DNA from 3 places in the Nitrobacter vulgaris genome. Region 2 is predicted to be linked to each of the others. Evidence: predicted binding sites of a transcription regulator. Region 2 holds the regulator's gene; each other region holds the start of a gene.
The links. The regulator PhoB, encoded in region 2, activates phosphate uptake and scavenging genes when phosphate is short. The targets are predictions, from matches to a motif close to TGTCATNNANCTGTCAT.
Positions count from the first base shown of each region.

Region 1: the regulator PhoB is predicted to act here: its motif matches at 1,495-1,511, upstream of GGQ85_RS15965 (PhoX family protein).
Region 3: the regulator PhoB is predicted to act here: its motif matches at 2,343-2,359, upstream of GGQ85_RS01625 (OprO/OprP family phosphate-selective porin).

Region 1 is NZ_JAVDPZ010000030.1:11,004-17,763, reverse strand. It holds gene GGQ85_RS15975 (L,D-transpeptidase) at 1-576, opposite strand, end outside; gene GGQ85_RS15970 (nuclear transport factor 2 family protein) at 797-1,270, opposite strand; gene GGQ85_RS15965 (PhoX family protein) at 1,553-3,544, shown strand; gene GGQ85_RS15960 (hypothetical protein) at 3,651-3,992, opposite strand; gene GGQ85_RS15955 (DUF6894 family protein) at 4,294-4,533, shown strand; gene GGQ85_RS15950 (CYTH and CHAD domain-containing protein) at 4,715-6,229, opposite strand; gene GGQ85_RS15945 (glutathione S-transferase family protein) at 6,494-6,760, shown strand, end outside.
Region 2 is NZ_JAVDPZ010000008.1:103,197-109,956, forward strand. It holds gene pstA (phosphate ABC transporter permease PstA) at 1-764, shown strand, start outside; gene pstB (phosphate ABC transporter ATP-binding protein PstB) at 761-1,579, shown strand; gene phoU (phosphate signaling complex protein PhoU) at 1,613-2,329, shown strand; gene phoB (phosphate regulon transcriptional regulator PhoB) at 2,351-3,055, shown strand; gene GGQ85_RS07295 (GcrA family cell cycle regulator) at 3,305-3,811, opposite strand; gene GGQ85_RS07300 (aspartate aminotransferase family protein) at 4,267-5,478, shown strand; gene argF (ornithine carbamoyltransferase) at 5,475-6,401, shown strand; gene GGQ85_RS07310 (coiled-coil domain-containing protein) at 6,474-6,760, opposite strand, start outside.
Region 3 is NZ_JAVDPZ010000002.1:125,208-131,967, forward strand. It holds gene GGQ85_RS01620 (hypothetical protein) at 1-16, shown strand, start outside; gene GGQ85_RS01625 (OprO/OprP family phosphate-selective porin) at 801-2,294, opposite strand; gene GGQ85_RS01630 (hypothetical protein) at 2,613-2,798, opposite strand; gene GGQ85_RS01635 (helix-turn-helix transcriptional regulator) at 3,134-3,364, opposite strand; gene GGQ85_RS01640 ((2Fe-2S)-binding protein) at 3,568-3,774, shown strand; gene GGQ85_RS01645 (hypothetical protein) at 4,063-4,254, opposite strand; gene GGQ85_RS01650 (hypothetical protein) at 4,496-4,753, opposite strand; gene GGQ85_RS01655 (hypothetical protein) at 5,387-5,767, shown strand; gene GGQ85_RS01660 (hypothetical protein) at 6,467-6,760, opposite strand, start outside.

The DNA of each region.
Region 1 (6,760 bases), on a different contig from region 2:
GGTCTCGCCTAGATACATCGCCCGAGCGCCGAGTGGATTGCCGGGACCGCCTGCCATAAATCGCGGCAGATAAGGCTGGCGAGACAGCATCTCTGCAGGTGGACGCCAATCCGGCCATTCTGTTTTGCGGGCCACAGCTTGCTCGCCGGACCATGTAAAACCTTTGCGGCCAACACCGATACCGTAGCGCATCGCTTGCCCGTCGTTCAAAACGAGATAAAGAAATGTGTTTCCTGTATCGATGATGACTGTGCCTGGCGTCTGGTGGCTGACGTAGTCAACCACCTGCCGAACAAGTCTACCGGGAGCGTCAGCGGCTTTTGGTGTTTCGACCCGAGGCGCGGGGGCAGGGATTGCAGCTTGAGTTGACGCTACACGAATTGAAGTTGATACGTGAGCTGGGGGCGACGGTACCTGGACTAAGCGCGCGGATGGCCTCCGTACTGGTTCGACCCCCGCAGGGCGAGACAGCAAACTGTACCCCAATGCGGCAGCGGCCACGACGCCGACTGCAACTCTTCCTGCGACCGGAAGTGTTATCGACTCTGTCTTTCCACGTTTGGCCCGCTTACCCATATTTCTTCCCAGATCCATTTTCTCGGAAGAAGTATCTCAGCAAATTATAATAAACTTTGAAGCGATTCCGCTTGGGCCGGAGATCGTCAGGCGTCGTTAATGCTCGTTTGGCAAACCAAAATCAGCCTCTAGTTACGGTAAGCGGGCTAACCCGCTTCACCGCGATCGGCGACCGTGAAGAACACGGTGCGTGGCCGAGGAGGCAGGAGATCCAGGAGACTCAAAGATTGAGATCACTCAGGCTCGGATGATCATCCGGGCGGCGGGCGCCGATAGTCCAATGGAAGAGGCGTGCGTTCTCTGTGATCGAGAGGTCGTTGATGCTGGCATGGCGAACAGCCATGAGGCCAGCTTCGTTGAACTGCCAGTTTTCGTTACCATAAGAGCGAAACCAATTGCCGCCCGCGTCTTGCCATTCGTACGCAAAGCGCACGGCGATGCGTGAATCGCTGAATGCCCACAATTCCTTGATGAGGCGATATTCTCGTTCCTTCTCCCATTTGCGGGTCAGGAACTCGACGATCGCGTCGCGGCCGGAGAAAATCTCATTCCGGTTCCGCCAGCGGCTGTCCGAAGTATATGCGAGGCTGACCTTTTCTGGATTGCGGGAATTCCAGCCGTCCTCGGCTCCTCGCACCTTGAGGACCGCGGTTTCGTGCGTGAACGGCGGGACTGGCGGACGAACTTCGGACATTTGTAATTCTCCTGTTGATGTTTGCGATGGCACGCAGGCCCGACTTTCAGTCGGGGCATCGTGGCCGGTGTGCTCAGAAATTCCAGAAGCGTTGTCAGAATTGTCGTGAGCAGTTCGTCCTTGGAGTTGGAACAATAAAAGGGACAAATCAAATGGCCAAGCTGATCTTTCAGATCGTCCCTATCGAACCATGGACCTGAACCATCTTCGCCTGCCATCGATGGCGTGAACTAACTGTCATACAGCGGCGGTAATTTCGAACTCTTCTATTGGGGGTCCGAGATGAGCCAGACCATCGAGATTATTCGCGGCGACGGCGGTGATGAGCCGCCATGCCTTGAGACCGGAAACCCGCGTTTTGGCGATCTTGTCGCGCGGCGTTTGAAGCGCCGGGACGTGCTCGCTGGCGCGCTGGCTACAGCGGTCGCCGCGTTGTTCGTTCGCCCTGGTGATGGACGAGCCGCCAAGGACCGCCTCGATTTCAAAGCAGTCCCGGTCAGCCGTGCCGATAGGGTGGCCGTTCCCGAAGGATACCGCGTGCAGTTCATCCTGCCATGGGGCGAGCCAATCCTGGGCCGCATGCCAGCCTTCACGATCGACAACAGCGGCGAGGATCAGGCGATGCAGGTCGGTAGTCACCATGACGGGATGCACTTCTTCGCAATCGATGGCCATACCGATGACGGGCTGCTTGTTATCAACCACGAATACGTCGAACCGCGGTTAATGCACATCTCCGCCTCCGGTCTCAAGCTCTGCGCCGAAGATGCTTATCTCATCGATGGCGGCCGACCGGCTGACGACGTGCTCAAGGAAATGAATGCGCATGGCGTCAGTGTCGTTCGAATCCGCCGCGAGGCCGGTGGCCGATGGGTGGCCGTCGCCGACCCTCGCAATCGGCGAGTCACCGCGCTGACGCAGATGGAGCTGGCTGGACCCGTGCGCGGGAGCGACTTCGTCAAAACGAAATACAGCCCAGACGGCACCTGCGTACGCGGTACGCTGGGCAATTGTGCGTCGAGCGCGACACCATGGAACACCTATCTTGCCGCAGAGGAGAACTGGGCGCTGTATTTTCGCAACGACGACAGCAAGGAAGGCAAGCCGGATCAGCCGCGGGAGCACAGCCAGTATCGGGTGCCGCGCGGCAAGACGCGCTATCATTGGGAACTGGCCGACAACGGCGACGATGCTTTCGTTCGCTTCGATGCCTCGCGTAAAACGCAAAGTCCGGCCGAGGACTATCGCAACGAGCCAAACGCCTTCGGCTGGATGGTGGAGATCGATCCGTCGCGACCCGGTGCGGTACCGGTCAAGCGCACCGCGCTGGGGCGCTTCGCACATGAGGGTGTTGTCTTCGCGCCGGCGACCGAAGGCAAGCCGCTGGTCTGCTATTCTGGCGACGATGCCATGTTCCAGTTCATTTACAAATTCGTCAGCGCGCAGCCCTATGACAACGCCAGCGCGGGTGGCCATCTGCTCGATGACGGAACGCTATATGTCGCGCGGTTCAATGATGACGGGAGCGGCGACTGGCTGGCGCTTGCGGCTGGTCAGAACGGCCTGACGTCTGAAAACGGATTCTGCAGTCAGGCCGAGGTGCTGGTCAACACCCGTGCCGCGGCGAAACATGTCGGCGCCACCCGTATGGACCGGCCGGAATCGGGTGCGATTGAACCAACGACCGGCGCGGTCTACTTCAGTCTCACGAGCAATGTTAAGCGCAAGCCGGATGAGGTCGACAAGGCAAATCCACGCGCTGAGAATTATTTCGGGCATATCGTGCGTTGGACCGAAGAAGGCGCTGACCACGCAGCGACAAGCTTCCGTTGGGATCTGTTTGTCATCGGTGGCGACCAGGCCTCTGGCCGCGACCTGACCGGGCGTCCGCTGGACGATAACAACCTGTTCGCTTGTCCTGATGGGCTGTGGTTCGACGCCAACGGCCGATTGTGGATCCAGACCGACATCGGCGACTGCGCACTGAACAAGGGCCGCTATGAGCCGTTCGGAAACAACGCAATGCTATGCGCAGATCCAATGACAGGAGAGATTCGTCGATTTCTGACAGGACCGCTGGGGCAGGAGATCACTGGCGTGACGACGACGCCGGACGGCCGCACCATGTTCGTCAACGTTCAGCATCCAGGTGCCCATACGAGCGCCGATGAGTTTGCGCAAGGACGTCTTGGTAGCCACTGGCCAGCCGGCGGTTCAGCGGTGCCGCGGTCTGCGACGCTTGTGATTACCCGCGAGGATGGTGGTATCGTCTGAGCTTGATCGGTCTGCTCATACCACTGCGTGGCGATGCCCGAATGATGACGAGATGGGGAAGATCCATCACGAGGACGCCTTTTCCACACTGGATTATCGATAGAGGTTAATCCGGCCTCTGCAGATTTGGCATGGAGTTCGGTTCCAGTTCCTTCAGAGTTTGCTCAACTAAACGGTTAATGTGCGGGACGTCAGTGTGATCGCTGATCACACCCAAGCCGTTATCGCCGTTGCCGTAAGCCAGAGTGATGATACCGACACGCCGTTTTTCGACATTCAGTGTGAGCGTGTCCATATCGGTGCTGAACATCGCCTTGGTGATTTCGGCGAAGTTCCGTGATCGGTCGACAACCCTTTGCGTCCCCGTGACCGAAATTAGAAAGCCATCGTTGATCGCATTCTCAACGAGCGCTTTTGCAATCCGCTCGTGGCATAATTTCTTTTGCATGGGAGCTTCCCGCGGCATCGATAGCGATCGTAGTAACCAGCCAAGTCAAGGAGATGACGTTTCTGCATCGTCGGGAAATCCGCTCGCGGCCTTGTAATCAGCGAAGCATAGGCTCGCTTTCGTCGGCCAGAGCACCAGCTTCGGGGATGGCCAAGTAGTCAGCACCGCGGCTCTAGACGGCGTCATGACGCGGTTGTCTTCGAGGTTTACCAACCTGGCGAACCTTATCACCCGCAGACGCACGCGCGGCCGAACAAATCTGGCGCTTAAGGGTTGTATCCGATTGATCAGGGACTTGCCGATGACTCGTTACTATTTCGATGTGCGCGATGGAGATGACCTTATGCCGGATGATGAAGGGCTTGAGCTCGCTTCGTCCCATTCTGCACAGGAAGAAGCCGCGCTGTCGTTAGCTGACCTTGCAAAGGATGCCATCCGTAGCCGCCGTATCGACGGTCAGGGCGGCCTTTTAGCGGTTGAGGTTCGTGATGATAAAGGTCCTGTCTTGCAAGCACGCTTTACAGTTCATGTGAAATCATAGCTCGACCAGCCATGTTTTCGATCAACCGATTCGAAGGCAGGGTTACTGTCGGAGGGCAGCGATGCGCCCACTACGCCTGAACGAGAGGTGGCCGATTTACAACGAAGCCACCGGACCGGAGTATGACAGACCGGCGGCTTCTGGATTTAGCCAAGCGACCGGTTCGTTCGCTGCAGAGAAGTCATGCCGTCTTCCGCAAGCGCTTCCCCGCCGCAATCACCTCCGCAAGTACGTCGTTTGCAGTAACCTCCTCGTGGCCGATGAGGCAGCCAATCGCGAAAGCCTTTTGAGCCGCGGGGCTGGATCGCGCGAAGTCGTGTGCTTGCTGCTGATGCATCCGCATGTCGTTAAGCTCGCCGAGCCCACTCAGTAGCTTTTTCAGGGCGCGATCGAGCTTACGTCCGGATTTTCGGCCACCGATACGGAAAGCTTTAAAGAATTCGCGACCATACCGTACCTTCTTCGCTGCAATCCGCAGTTTGTGACGTCTACGCCCATCGAGCTGCTTAAACTTGCGTAACCGCTTGTTGATCTTGCGGATACGGCGCGCCAGCTCGTTCTGCGCGAACGTCCGCGCCGGGCATCCACCTAAAGCCCGCGCTAGAGCATCACTATCGTTGTGATACCCGCTATCGAGCAGCCTTAACGCGACGTCCAGCAAAAGGCGACGGAAACGTTCGCTGTCAACGGCCGCTCTCGCGGTTACGAAACCAGCGTTGCGGGTTCTTTCGAGCTCATTCTGCAGTATTTCGAGCTCGCGCCGATCCCTTTGCTCAGCGCGATACGAAACCAGGGCTTTCCTGACGAAAACATCATAGTCGCGCGCCTGACCGAGCTGCCCAGTGAGCCATTTCATCTCTCGTTTTAGTTTGGTGACCTTGCCATCGTGCAATATCTTCTTGAACAGCGATAGCGACGCGCGCAGCCGTCTCAAGCCGACCCGCATTTGGTGAATGCCTTCGGGATCGCCGTGCCGCACAGCGCCGTAGTTCCCCGCGATCTGGCGCAGACAGGCGAAGCTCACCGCGACAAAAGCTTCGGTGACCGTGGCCTTTTTCCCAATCACGACAGGCTCGGAAAAGACAGGGGCATCCAGCGTGCCCTCAAGCAACGCATAGCCTCGCTCTGCCTTGGAACCCACGGACAGCGTGATGGGAACGCTGCGCGCTAGCTTTTCTGCAAGTCGTGCCGCGTCACGCCGATCACCATATTTCAATTCGATCTCGATTTCCGCCAGGTCGAGCTTCGCATCCATGGTGGCCACGCGACCTTGATCGAAGGCAAGTTCAATATCGCTGTTGCCAAAATGCAAGGGAATGACCACGCGCTCCACCTGCGTCTCGAAGACGGGACTCAGCCGCTCTGTAAGCTCGGCAGTCAGTAGGGGCGCGAGTGCAGTGCCGCGAGCGAACTCCAGATTTGGCTGATCGCGGTCAATCGCTGTTTCCCACTCGTCGCGCGTTATAAGCGCACTGGAATTGGCTTTGATGGTTTGAAGTCGATGTCCGTCAACCTTGCGTACCCGCAAGCTGACGCCGTGTTCGCGCAAAATGAAATCGTCGGTGTCGAAATAGACCGATGTGAGTGCTTGCTTGCGGCCGCTTTCACTGGCCTGCTTTTTTAGCCAAGGCAGCATCATTGCCCGGTGCAGACCGTTTTTCGACGTGGCGAGCTTGAGTTCGATCTCCGTGCCCACGGGTTGTTTATCCTCTGACAAATCCAAACTCAACGTTCTGATGGCGAGGCGTTTTAATGCTAGTTATGTGGGGTGGCTGTCTCCGTCGGTCGGTAGATCTGTCCGCTTTTCAGGCCCTCGACACTGACCAAATGAGCCATTTCCTTACGAAGAGAGATAGGGTAACGGCGCAGCAACGGTTTCGTCTGGATTATTGAACTCTGGCATACGATCGACGGGCGTGGCCCGCGCAGCCAGAACCCAAGCACAGAAGGAGAATATCAGATGCCGACCCTCTACACGATGCCTGGCACTTGTTCGCTTTCGCCGAACATCGCCGTCGCGTGGCTCGATGCCCCGGTCGCAATCCACAACATTCCCTATGGCGACCAGAAAAAGGAATATTATCTCGCTATCAATCCTCGGGGGCAGGTGCCGGCGCTACGCTTCGAAGACGGGGACGTGCTGACCGAGGTGACGGCGATTCTCGCCTGGCTCGGCGCCACCTATGGTAAGGAGGGCTATGCGCCCAGTAGCCGGCTCGGCCGCAAG
Region 2 (6,760 bases):
CCTGGCTCGGGCTCATTCTGTTCACGCTGTTCTATAACGGTCTCGCCGGGATGAGCTGGCAGCTTTTCACCCAGAACACGCCGCCGCCCGGCGCGTCCGAAGGCGGTCTGCTGAACGCTCTTGTCGGCTCCATCATCATGACGGTGATAGGTGTGGGGGTAGGTGCGCCGATCGGGATGTTTGCGGGCACCTACCTCGCGGAATACGGCAAGCACGATCGCCTCGCGCCGGTCATTCGCTTCATCAACGACATCCTTCTCAGTGCGCCTTCAATCATCATCGGTTTGTTCGTATACGGCGCGGTGGTGGTCCCGATGGGAGGATTCTCGGCACTCGCGGGGTCACTAGCGCTCGCCGTGATCGTCATTCCGATCGTGGTGCGCACCACCGAGGACATGCTGAGCCTGGTGCCGAACTCGCTGCGCGAGGCGGCCTCCGCGCTCGGCTTACCGCGCTCGCTCGTCATCAAGCGCATCGCCTATCGCGCCGCGCGAACCGGCCTGATCACCGGCGTGCTGCTTGCCACCGCGCGCGTTGCCGGCGAGACCGCGCCGCTGCTGTTCACCGCCTTGAGCAACCAATTCTTCAGCATGGACCTGACCAACCCGGTCGCTAACCTTCCTGTCACCATCAACAACTTCGTGCAGAGCCCTTACGTCTACTGGAAAGAACTGGCGTGGAGCGCCGCGCTGTTGATCACCTTGGCGGTACTGGCGCTGAACATCATTGCGAGGTTGATGGGTTCTGAGAGGATCGCAAAATGACCCACGGTTCCGTCGCCGCCTCAGGCTCGGCTGCTCCACCGCCGGTGATTGATCCGGTCATTCCGGTGAAGATCGACGCTCTTAACCTCAATTTCTATTACGGCCAGCATCATGCGCTAAAGAACGTCAACCTGTCGATCGCCGGCAACCGCGTGACGGCTTTCATCGGCCCCTCGGGTTGCGGAAAATCGACCCTGCTTCGCATCTTCAACCGCATGTACGACCTGTACCCCGGCCAGCGCGTCGAAGGACGCGTGTTATTGGACGACGCCAACATCCTGGACCCCAAGCTCGATCTTAATCTTTTGCGCGCCAGGGTCGGCATGGTGTTCCAGAAGCCGACGCCGTTTCCGATGACGATCTATGACAACATTGCGTTTGGCATCCGCTTGTACGAGAGGCTGCCGAAATCGGAAATGGACGATCGGGTGGAAAAGGCACTGCGGGACGGCGCCTTGTGGAACGAGGTCAAGGACAAGCTCAATGCGAGCGGACTCAGCCTTTCCGGTGGTCAGCAGCAGCGCCTGTGCATCGCGCGGACCGTTGCGGTGCGGCCCGAGGTGATCCTGTTCGATGAGCCGTGCTCGGCTCTCGACCCGATCTCAACGGCCAAAATCGAAGAGCTGATCGATGAGCTGAAAAGGCACTACACGATTGCGATCGTTACCCATAATATGCAGCAGGCGGCGCGCGTATCGGACTACACCGCGTTCATGTATCTCGGCGAGATGATCGAATTCGGTCCGACCAACAAGCTGTTCACATCGCCCTTAGATCGCCGCACCCAGGATTACATCACCGGCCGTTTCGGCTGAGGCTGCCTGCGGAGACGCGAGGAGAATTTTGATATGGCTTTCGAACACACCGCCAAGGCGTTCGACGACGACCTCCAGGAGCTGACGCGGCTGGTGTCCGAAATGGGCGGACTGGCTGAACGGCAGATCGTGGAATCCCTGGACGCGTTGATCCGCCGCGACGTTGCATTGGGTGCTCGCGTCGTGGCCGCCGATGCCGAAATCGACAAGCTGCAGCGCATGATCGAGGAACGCGCCATGCTGACTATCGCTCGGCGACAACCGATGGCCGTGGATCTGCGCGAGATCGTCGGCGCCATGCGAGTTGCTATCGATCTGGAGCGCATCGGCGATCTCGCCAAGAACATGGGCAAGCGCGTGGTTGCGATCGACAGCGATTTCCGCCCGCTGAAACTGATCCGCGGTCTCGAACATATGACCGATCTCGTGCGGTCCCAGGTCAAGTCGGTGCTCGACGCTTATGCGGCGCACGATCTGCCTTCGGCGATGGCAGTCTGGAAGGGGGACGAGGAGGTGGATGCTATCTGCACCTCTTTGTTCCGCGAACTCCTGACTTACATGATGGAGGATCCGCGGAACATCGGGTTCTGCATTCATCTCATGTTCTGCGCCAAGAACATCGAGAGAATCGGCGACCACGCCACCAACATTGCCGAGACGGTGTTCTACATGATCGAGGGTCAGCAGATTCTCGACAAGCGTCCCAAGGGGGATATGACTGGTTTCGCATCGGCGACTCCACAGAACTGAAACGGGATCAGGCGAGACACGATGGGTGCACGCATTCTGGTAGTGGAAGACGAGGAAGCGTTGACGACGCTGCTGCGTTACAATCTTGAAGCCGAAGGTTATGAGGTCGAAACGGTAACGCGGGGCGATGAGGCGGATACGCGGCTGAAAGAGCGCATCCCCGATCTTGTGGTGCTGGACTGGATGTTGCCGGGCCTGTCCGGCATCGAGCTATGCCGCCGGCTGCGGGCGCGTCCCGAAACCAAGCAGCTTCCGATCATCATGCTCACCGCTCGCGGCGAGGAGAGCGAGCGGGTGCGGGGGCTTGCGACCGGCGCCGACGACTACGTGGTCAAGCCGTTCTCGGTGCCGGAGCTCCTGGCGAGGGTAAAAAGCCTGCTGCGGCGCGCGAGTCCGGCGCGGCTGGCATCGATCCTGATTTTTGGCGACCTAGAGCTCGACCGCGATAGGCACCGCGTTGCGCGTTCCGGTCGTTCGATCGATCTTGGCCCGACCGAGTATCGGCTGTTGGAGTTTTTTCTCGAGCATCCCGGCCGGGTGTTCAGCCGCGAGCAATTGCTCAACAGCGTCTGGGGCCGTGACGTCTATATCGACGAGCGCACCGTCGACGTTCACATCGGACGACTGCGTAAACTGCTCAGTCCGGGTGGTGAGGCGGATCCGATCCGCACGGTGCGTGGTGCAGGCTACGCGTTGGACGAGCAGTTCGCGAGCGCGACTGAGTAAGCGGGGATAGCTGAACAGCGTCGATAATCGTCGTGATGCTGCGCTAGAGCATTTTGTTTTTGATTGAATCAGAAACGAAGGTCTTGATGTTGTTTTGACGCGTTTCCTTCACGCGAACCGGCATCGACTTCACTCGAAAACGCTATAGAGCGTCAACCGCGGCTTCCCGCAGATCTACGATCTGCTTGGACGCAAAACGAAATGGCCGGCTCAAGCCTGGCTATGACGAGATTTGAAGTTACGCTGTGATTACCGCGCCTTCGGCGCTTGGCGGCGACGGTCGGCGGCGGGCTGATAGGCGATGCGCGAGTGGTGCGCGCAATAGGGCAGGCCGGTGAGAGCCTTGCCACCGCAGAAGAAGAATTCCGGACTCGAGGGGTCGCCAACCGGCCAATGGCAAGTGGCTTCGCTGAGTTCGAGTAGTGATAGCCGCTGGCTCATAGGCACGACATTGTCGTAGGCGATCGGGTCTGGCTCGAGTTCAATCTCGAAGGCCTGCGCGAGCGCGGTATTTCCCCGGGAGACAGGGCGGGACACCCGCATCATGTGCTGGGCCGGACGGGCCTTGCGCGGCCGCGGCACCGTTGACGAAGGGCTCTTGGCGCGGCCCGATAGACCCAACCGGTGCACCTTGCCGATCACCGCGTTACGCGTCACGTTGCCGAGTTCGGCGGCGATCTGACTTGCGGAAAGTCCCGCTTCCCAAAGTTTCTTCAGTTGTTCGACACGGTCGTCGGTCCAGGTTATCACCGTCATCGCACATTGTTCCCTTGTTTAAGGCGTGCCCCCCGCAAGGCCGCGCACCTGAAGCGCCCCCTGAGAAACTCGTGTCGGCAGAATCCCTTAACCCTCGCCGGGCGGGAAAACGCCCGGGCGCTTACGCTGAGAACAGGGACCGATCGAGGATCAAAACGCCGCACGAGATGTCGTATTCGACAAGCCTAAGGCTACAATATGCCGTGACTCACGCGCAAGAGTCGGGCCTTACGGCGTCCACATGTTCTGCAAGAAAATGAGAGAATCGGCTCATTCTGCGACTTTCCCGCATCACCGAAGCACAAGTGGAATATTGACAGTAATCGCCGTGCACCTAGAATAACCGTCGCGTGCCGCCTTGAAAGGCGGCACATTTCGTTTCCGGGGCTGACAGTTCGTTGGTCGCGCCACAGCGCAGCCGAGCCGTTCCGCTTCCCATCAACCGGCAAATCGTCATGACTACAGCAGCGGCGTCTCATCTATTGCCCGTTTTCGCAAGGGCCGATCTTTCATTCGAGAGCGGCGAGGGAGCCTGGTTGCTTGGCTCCGACGGCGGACGCTATCTCGATTTCACCAGCGGCGTTGCCGTGAATGCGCTTGGCCATTGTCACCCGCATCTCGTCGCCGCGCTTCAGGCGCAGGCGGCAAAGCTCTGGCACGTCTCGAACCTTTTCAAATCGCCCGACGGCGAGCGTCTGGCGGCACGGCTCTGCGACCAGAGCTTTGCCGATTTCGTCTTCTTCGCCAATTCCGGCGCAGAGGCGGTGGAGTGCGCCATCAAGGTCGCGCGCCGTTATCATGCCCACAGGGGCAATCCGGAACGCTATCGGATGGTCACCTTTGAAGGCGCCTTCCATGGTCGCACGCTGGCGATGCTGGCTGCCACCGGCTCGAAAAAATATCTCGAAGGATACGGGCCGCCGGCGGACGGCTTTGACCAAGTGCCGCTCGGCGATATCGAAGCCGTAAAGAAGGCGATCGGTCCTGAGACCGCCGGAATCCTGATCGAGCCGTTGCAAGGCGAAGGTGGCGTGCGCGAGCCGCCCCACGCGTTCTTCCGAGCGCTGCGTCAGCTTTGCGACGAGCGCGGCCTGCTGCTGGTTTTTGACGAGGTGCAGACCGGTATGGGGCGTACCGGCGATCTCTTTGCCTACAAGCGCATTGGCGTTGCGCCGGATGTGATGTCATTGGCGAAGGCGCTCGGCGGCGGTTTTCCGATCGGCGCCTGTCTTGCGACCGCGGAAGCCGCTTCCGGCATGACGCCTGGCTCGCACGGTTCGACCTTTGGCGGTAATCCGCTAGCGGTTGCGGCGGCCAATGCCGTGCTCGACGTGATGCTTGAGCCTGGCTTCTTCGAGCGGACCCGAAAGATGTCGCTGCTTTTGAAACAGAAGCTGGCTTCGGTCGTCGATCGATATCCCGATGTGCTTAGCGATGTGCGAGGCGAGGGGCTTCTGATCGGCCTCAAGGCCGTGGTCCCATCGGGCGATCTGGTCAGCGCGCTACGTGAGGAAAAGCTCTTGACCGTTGGCGCCGGCGAAAATGTTGTGCGCTTGCTGCCGCCGCTGATCATCGGCGACGCCGAGATCGAGGAGTCGGTGCGGCGGCTGGAGCGGGCCTGCGTCAGGCTGTCCGGCGCATCCGCCAAGAAGGAAGCCGCGCAATGAGCAAGGCGCCACGGCATTTTCTCGATCTGTTCGACGTGCCGAGGACGGAACTGCGCGCGATTCTCGACGCCAGCGTCGCGATGAAGAAGCGACGCAAGGAGGGCCGGATCGCCGACAGGTCGCTCGAAGGCAAGACGCTGGCGATGATCTTCGACAAGCCCTCGACACGCACCCGCGTGTCGTTCGACGTCGGCATGCGCCAGCTCGGTGGCGAGGCGATCATGCTGACCGGGGCCGAAATGCAGCTCGGACGCGGCGAGACCATCGCTGATACCGCGAAGGTGCTGTCACGCTTCGTCGATATCATCATGATCCGCATCCTCAGCCACGACGCGCTGACGGAACTGGCGACCCACGCAACCGTGCCCGTCATTAACGGACTGACGCGGCGATCGCACCCCTGCCAGGTGATGGCCGACGTGATGACTTTCGAGGAACACCGCGGGCCGATCAAGGGCCGTACCGTGGCGTGGACCGGCGACGACAACAACGTGCTGGCGTCGTGGGCGCACGCGGCGGAGCGCTTCAGCTTTAATCTCAACATCGCGACTCCGCCGGAGCTTGCACCGAACAAGCTGCTGAAGGACTGGATCAGATCGAGCGGCGCGCCGATCAGGCTCGTCACGGATCCGGAAGCGGCGGTGCGCGGCGCAGACTGCATCGTCACCGACACCTGGGTGTCGATGGGCGACAAAGACGGCGAGCACCGTCACAATCTGCTCAAGCCTTACCAGGTCAATTCAAAGCTGATGCGGCTCGCAAAGCCGGACGCGCTGTTCATGCACTGCCTGCCGGCGCATCGCGGCGACGAGGTCACCGACGAGGTAATTGACGGACCGCAGTCGGTGGTGTTCGACGAGGCCGAAAACCGGCTGCACGCGCAGAAGGGCATTCTGGCCTGGTGTCTCCACGCGGCGGGATAGCGGAGCGGTTTCGGCCGGTGTTTTAAGGAGGCGGCCAATTTAAGGAGGCGGCCAAGCCTGATGTAACGCGAGCTAGCCCGGCCGGCGTCCCGCGCGGGGGGCATGAGATTCCAGAGCACGGATGCGGTCGGCCAGCGTGCTAACCGGAATCGCTCCGTTACCCGCCGAGCCATTGACCGTTTTCGTGGCTTTGGCGGGACCCGTAGCTGTTGCCGTCAGGATGGCTTCGATCGGGGAATCCGGCCCTTCGATGGTCATGGCCAGCCTCGCGACTTCGGCGGCGATGTCATTAATGTGCTCCCGCAACAGCGCGTTTTCCATCTGCTCGACCGTACCGGACTCCGCCTGACGCTGGAGCA
Region 3 (6,760 bases), on a different contig from region 2:
CCGGTGGCCAGCTTAGGACAAGGTCGCGACGACGAGTAAGGCAAAACCTGCGGCCTCAGCGCAATCGGATTATCGGATCAAAAGCGGATGTCTTCGCATCTGCGAACGACCCTTGCCCGCGCCTTTTCATGACACTGAGTCGCAGGCTGAAGGTCTCGTTTTAGATTGACACACTTCTTTGGGCACCCAATTATAAGAAACTTACATTACAGTAATATGACAGGTCAGACGTATAGATGAAATAAGCGCGAAGTTCCCCTCAATCGTGATTGGAGTTTGGTAATGAGATACCTTTTGATTGCGATTTGTGCGACAACGATACTGAGTACTTCAGCGCTCGCTTTTTCCGGTAAAAACGAAAGCGGCAAAGGTGATCGGGGTTATGAAGGTCGCGTTTATCTGGCCTACGACTCCGGCGGGGGGTATACCCCTGCATACCACCGCAGAGGATATGGGCCCTCTTATAGTGGCCTTCGCCCCCACCTTGTCTTCCGTGAGCGCTGCTCCTTCACAAATGACCCGAGCTGTTAGAGCTTTGGGCCTCGCTCTGAGCGTGTGCGCTCAGAGCGGATTGTAGTGGGTCCCTCCATCCATTTGAAATTGCGTCGCCCAGGCGCTTGGACTTTTCTGAGACCTAGCTGCTGAAGGCACGATTGCGGGAAGGGGCGACGACGATGTCCCGCTTCTGCTACTGATCGAGGCGGGCAGAGGCGCCGCGATTGCGCTCGATCAATTACCTCGCAAGTGGAGAATCTGCGAAGCACGGGAGCGCCGCCTTTTTTGCTGCCTTTATAGGGGTCTCAAAATGCCCACTGGGTGCGCATCGCGTAGGCGTCCCATTTAGCGCCGAGATCCTGACCGGGAAGGTTGGATTTCGCTATCGTGCCGTGGATCCAATTGAACATAACGCGCATGTTGTCGTTGAGATACCAATTTAGGCCGACGGTGACGTTATTTTGCTTTCCCCCGAACACCAGGTTGTCGTTGAGATCCATGTAGCTGTAGCGCGCCGCGATCTCCCAAGCGCCGATACCGCCTGCCACATCCCAAACGAAGGGGTTGCTCGGGCGGACGCCGCCGAACGCAGCGTCATGTTGGAGGTATTTGCGCTTCTCCCCAGTAAGAATATAACCGGCCTGAACATAGCCCCCCTTAAAATGGAGATCGGTATTTCCGAAGCGGGAGACGCTGTAGTCGAAATATTCGCTTTGTGCATGGAAAGGGCCGATGGCGCCGCCGACTTCGGCACTCAGCACCCGGACGTCATCGACATTAGCAATGTTATGGGTGTCGAGCACCCGGGTCGGATCGATGCGAAGTTCGATGCGTTCGCGCAACCGGATGTCATTGACGCCAGGGGCGCCGCCGGTGTCGGCTAGATAGAGCACCTCGCCGCCGAACAAGAAGGTAGCCACATCAGTGTTGATCGGCGTGAAAACCAGGCGGCCAACCGCTGAATAGGGTACGCGCAGCGTATGATCATAGGCGCGCTCGGGCCCCGTCAGGTAGGCCCCGGCCCACCACCACTTGTCGTATTTGATGACCCCGACGGCGGCGCGTTGGCCTCCAGCGCCAAGGTCGGCAGCCATCACTTGCGCAGAGGAGCGCTCCATGAATGTGATGTTGTTCGAACTGGTGGCCTGTTCGAGGCTCCACATCACTTTCATGTAGCCGATGTCGATGCTCGTGTTCTCGAAGCCCTTGTACGACAAAAAGGCGTTGTTGATCGTCCCCGTGCCGTCCTGAGAGCCGCCGAATTCACCGATCAACGCATATACCCAGTCGCGTGCGAATATGCCGGTGATGCCGATACGTGCGCGGCGCGCGTTGACGCCGTCCTGCAGATCCTGCGGCACGGTTGCAGACGAATTTGGCGTGTAATTATAGCCCCCGACATCGAAGTGCAGGCGGCCGGTGAGACCGACGCAGTTGAATCCATCCGCGGTGCAGAAGCGGGGAGCGCCGCCTTTCATTGACACCAGAACGTCCGGCGGTGCGAACGTCCCCTTTGTTGGCATATAACCGGCGCTGGCGTTCAGGAAGGTGTTGTGCTGAACGCTTTCGAGCTTCTTTTCCAGCACGCTAATTTGCTTTTGCAGATCTTCGACCTGCTCCGGGGTTACAACCTGTGCGTTCGCTTGTGCAGCACTAACCGCGCCGACAAGAGCGATCGCTCCAAGAAACGACTTTGTGCTTACCCATCTGGGCTTGTGCCGAAACGGCCCTTCCCGAGAAAATGCACCAACCTTCGTTCCGGATTGACGAATGTTTCGGTTCTTGCGTCGCGGCAGCATCAGACCCCTCCCAATTTCTTAAACTTGGGGCCCGTCTAAAATAGTTCCATTACAGGTGTACGACAGGCGTGAGAACACAGGACCGATTCCGTTCGACCATTTCCCCCGCCACCCGACGCAGCTGCGTTACCGGCGCAACTGGTGCGAGAGGGGAATTTTTGAGGGGAAGTGCGGGCGATGGCTTCGCGGGGAAGAGTTCATTTATCCGGAACGCCAGCAAGGCTTACCGCAGTTACGTGAGCCGGTTAATATGTTTAAGTTTGGGAGAAGGCCGGCGGGGAGATAACGGCGCAATAAGTCCCAACCGTCCCGTGACGGTCATTTCGGTGGTTGAAGCTCCGGCGAATTGATCCAATTGTAAAGTTCTGTGGCTTGGTCGGCCTGTGCGATTTTCTTGAGCAACGCGTCTTGTTCTGGCCCGGGCGCCATCGTCTCCGCCTGTTTTCGAACCTCGTCGGCCCATGCCGCAAGGCGTTCCTGCAGGGTGGTGGGTTGCTTGGACATGGGGGTGCTTCTCCCGCTTTTAGACGAAAGAGGGGATGTATTTTGTGTCTCTGACTTACTCTGTGCGAGTCAAAATTTGATGACAGCTACGCGAGGCGACACCGTTGAGCGAAGCCCGCGAAAAGCCCCGCCGGTCTGAGGCACAGCGGGCCTGATCGGTTCAGGGATCATGGGTCTCGCACGAGCCCGTTCCGGGCGATTCAATGCGCGGGGCAGAAGAGCGTTCCAAGAAAGCCCCTATGGGCGGGGTTCGCGACCCCCTCAGTAGTATGACGTTCGGGCGGCCGGCTTTTGAACCCTAGTTGCAAATTTTTTTGCCACGACGGCTGTGAATGTCAGCGTTTCCGGAGCCGGACGCCGGCGCCACCGCCGTTCTCAGGGATAAACTGTGCACCCGCATCTTCGAGAGCGCGTTGGATGGAGGCTGAGGTGGCAGCCCTTGGGATCGCCGCTCCTCGTTCAATGTTGTGTAACGCCGCCGTGGAAATATTGGCCGCTTTCGCCAAATCAGCCTGCTTCATGTTGAGCATGGCTCGCGCGCCTCGAATCTGCTCGGGTGTGATCATAGCTTCGTACTACGCGCGCTTAGACCTTTCAAAAGTACCTTCGCTCTCGCCGCCAACTCGCGGTATCAGGGGTTTTTCGCGGCTCAGAGTTGCGGAATCCCGCAGTTTGGAATTGCTCGAAACAAGCGGGTTTTCCTTTGCGTTTCGCGGGATGGCCTAACAATATCGATCCGCAAATCGTCATCCCATCGGGTCCGGTTTTCATGATCGTTTGTTCCTGTAACGTATTGACCGATCACGACGTTCGCGCTGTTGTCACCGCAGCAGAAGATTTGCCGCGCTCCGCGAAGCAGGTTTACGGGTGCCTCGGATGCAGTGCCGAATGCGGCCGATGTGCCCGGACCATCAAGACGATTATCACGGAAGCGCTCGGCACCTGTGCGCGGGAATGCTGCGCCGTCACGCCGTAATCCACGGAAAAGTCGAGCAGATCCAGGCCGAAAAGCGCCGTGTGAGCGCCGATTTGGCGCAAGACGAATGACGGATCAGGCGAAGATCGCTCTCAGAAAACTTGTAATCACCCATGCGATGGCGCCCGCGCTAAATGCCAGCGCTGGGTCTGGCAATCCATCCGGCGCGATTCGGCTCTCAGCCACCGCCAGAACTGTTGCATGGTCACCCTCATCTGTGGGCACGCAGACAGATCTTGCAGGCAATACAAAAGGGCCCAAGGAGACGATTTAATCAGGCACTTCGTTCTAGGCCTTGGTCACCATGGCCATGTCGTTATGCAGGATCTTTTGCTGCTCTCGGTTGTCCCACTTGATGGTGACACCGGCCCAATCCTTTTCGATAACCGTGCCGGCGTCCTTGCTATCGCCGTGCCAAATCACACGAGAGTTAACGGCTAGTGATCTTGATTCGCTTCCAGTCATCTTGCCGACCACCACGTGTGGGTCATTTTAGGGCTCGAAGGAGTGCCTCGCCGCAGAAGTTGGAATCTTTGCCTTCATCGCTGCTAAGCCTGCCGCCGTAATGCGAAACGTAGAGGCCGCTGGGACCTCGATCCAGCCTTTTGCGATCATTCTGTTGATTGTTACCGCCGCGGGTTGGAACTGCCTTTTATGTAGCTCGCCCCCTCGCTCGTGAAGAATCTGCAAGATGCTCCGCTCTCGATGAGTAGGTATGTGACTAGCTCTGGCAGGCATTAGCTGCCCTTCGTCTTTTTATCCCGCCTTTTTTCTTCTTAGGCGGCGGAGGTGGCTCGACGGCCTCACGAGCCAGCCGCTCGGCCCTTAGACGCTCGCGATTTTTGTCGAATGCCTTTGCTGCGTTCGCGTGCTCAATCATTGCCGATTTTGCGTCGGCGTCTCGAAGCACTTTGCGAGCTTCACGCGCCTCTTTCGAAATAGGCTTACGTGGTTCGTATTCCCCGGGCGTTTTACTCATTTCGTTTCCCCTTCAGCCCGATCTCGACAGCGCGGCGGATAGCCTCGGACGGCCGATACATTGTATTGGTTGGCCAGTCGGAGAAGGAGGAAAAATGAAAGATATCGACAAACTTCCACTGGCCCCGCGGACTGTCGCGCACGTTGGCCGCTAGTTATGTCGGCGTGTCGCCAACTACCTTTGACCGAATTATTAAGGACGGTCTGATCCCAGGGATTGGACGTGGCGGCTTTGCCGGCGCAGTTGATGCGTGCTGTGCGATAGGTTGGATGTACAAACTGGCCCGCCGGACGGAGGGTCTAAGCGGGCCAACTTGGGTTCGGGGATCACAGGGGGGTGTGGAACCCGTTCCAGATTATCAATGCGGTCGGATGAGCGGCGTTCCTATGCCCGGGCGAGCAAAGACAAGGCGGCGACCATCAAAAGACGAGCTACGGGGCAAGTCTTGGCGGTCGCCAAACTATAATCAGGCTACGCGAAATCAAGGTACGGATTCGCGTACTTGTTGTCTTAATATTTAAGTCACAAGGTGACGGGATGTTTACGTCACAAGATCACTGGTGAAACTTGGGATGGGGAGAGCCGCAACCCCGATCAAAAATTGCTAATTCGACGGGCGAGCAGCATCGAGCAATGGACCAGGTTATCATCGCCGTTTTGGTAGTTACCAGCGCATTGATAGGTGCGGCCGCAGGATTGCGCTTTAAAGTCTTCACTCTTGTACCCATAGCAATATTGATCGCTCTCGCCTCTGCTGCCGTCCTACACAGGAACGATTTCGGGGCCGTGAGCGGCATTGCCACTATAATCGCGTGTCTGGTCGTGAACCAAGCTGCCTATATAATCGTCCAGATATTCACTCCGGCAGCCGATCTACTTTCCAATGAAGTATCCGACAGCGACCCAAGCTCCGGTCGCGAGCAGGGTGTCCGCAGCGATAACGGCGATTATCGCAATCAAAAGCCATCCCCAACCGGTGCCTTCAAAGGCAGCTTTTATGCCCGCAAAAGGTAGCGAGGTCTTACCGGCTTGGTCGATGGACATGAGAGCTATTGATCCTGAGGAGAGCGCAGCAGCGGCGTGCGGTCTGATCGGCGCGCTTCCAACTCAGTTCCCTTACGTTAGTTCCTTAAATTAATTGAACTGAACCTAAAATGCGTCATTTCGCCTCTCACGACGCACGTGGGCGCTAGACCATTTATTCCGCGCTACCTTTCCGCTCCGTAGCTTTGTCCGCAGCTCAAACGAACGCGCAGCTGCCGGCCGCTAAGCCAGCAATTGCGCCCAACTCTCTAGAAAAGCGCCGTTCTTAAACGAGTGAATTTTCTCTCGCACCGTCTCGTGCTACGCGACGACGCCGTACCAGCCAATAGACACCATAACCGACGGCGAGAATCGGAAGGCCAGCCGCGCCGGCGATCGGTCCAGGCGCTCCGTGCACACGACCAGGCTTGTTTTGGCCGGGAGCGTTTTCGCAATTGCCCCGACCGTTGCAAGCGAGAGCAGGAGTGGCAATGATGACAGCGAAGGCTGCCGCGGACAACATCTTGAGCGCCGTCTTCATTGATTTTGCTCCAAGTTTTTGAAGGACCGATTCAATTATCCGCGCGTTAAAATTTAAAAATACCGCGATTTAAATCTTCACGCCAATTAAATCGAAATGTGGGCGTCTGGTTCCCTTCACGTTGCGTTACAAAGTGGAGGGCTTTTCGTTCACCGATCCCGCGCCAGCCTCCGTTTGCGCCACGTATGGCTCTTCTTGCTTTTTGGGTTGCCGATCGGCGGTGGAGTGTCGCCGTACACGGCTCGATAGAAATTGATCCGCGCCATGAACACGAACGGGCCGCCGTGCTCTGCGGCTTCCTGAAGCACCTTCGCTGCGCATTGCCAGGGCTCGGTTTTCCCGACCTTGGCGGGCAGGCTGGTCGCATACTCGGCCGCCTCTCCAATGGTGCGAATGGTGCCGCCGTCTGGCATCGGGATGGGGTCTTGGAAACGGTGGGACCA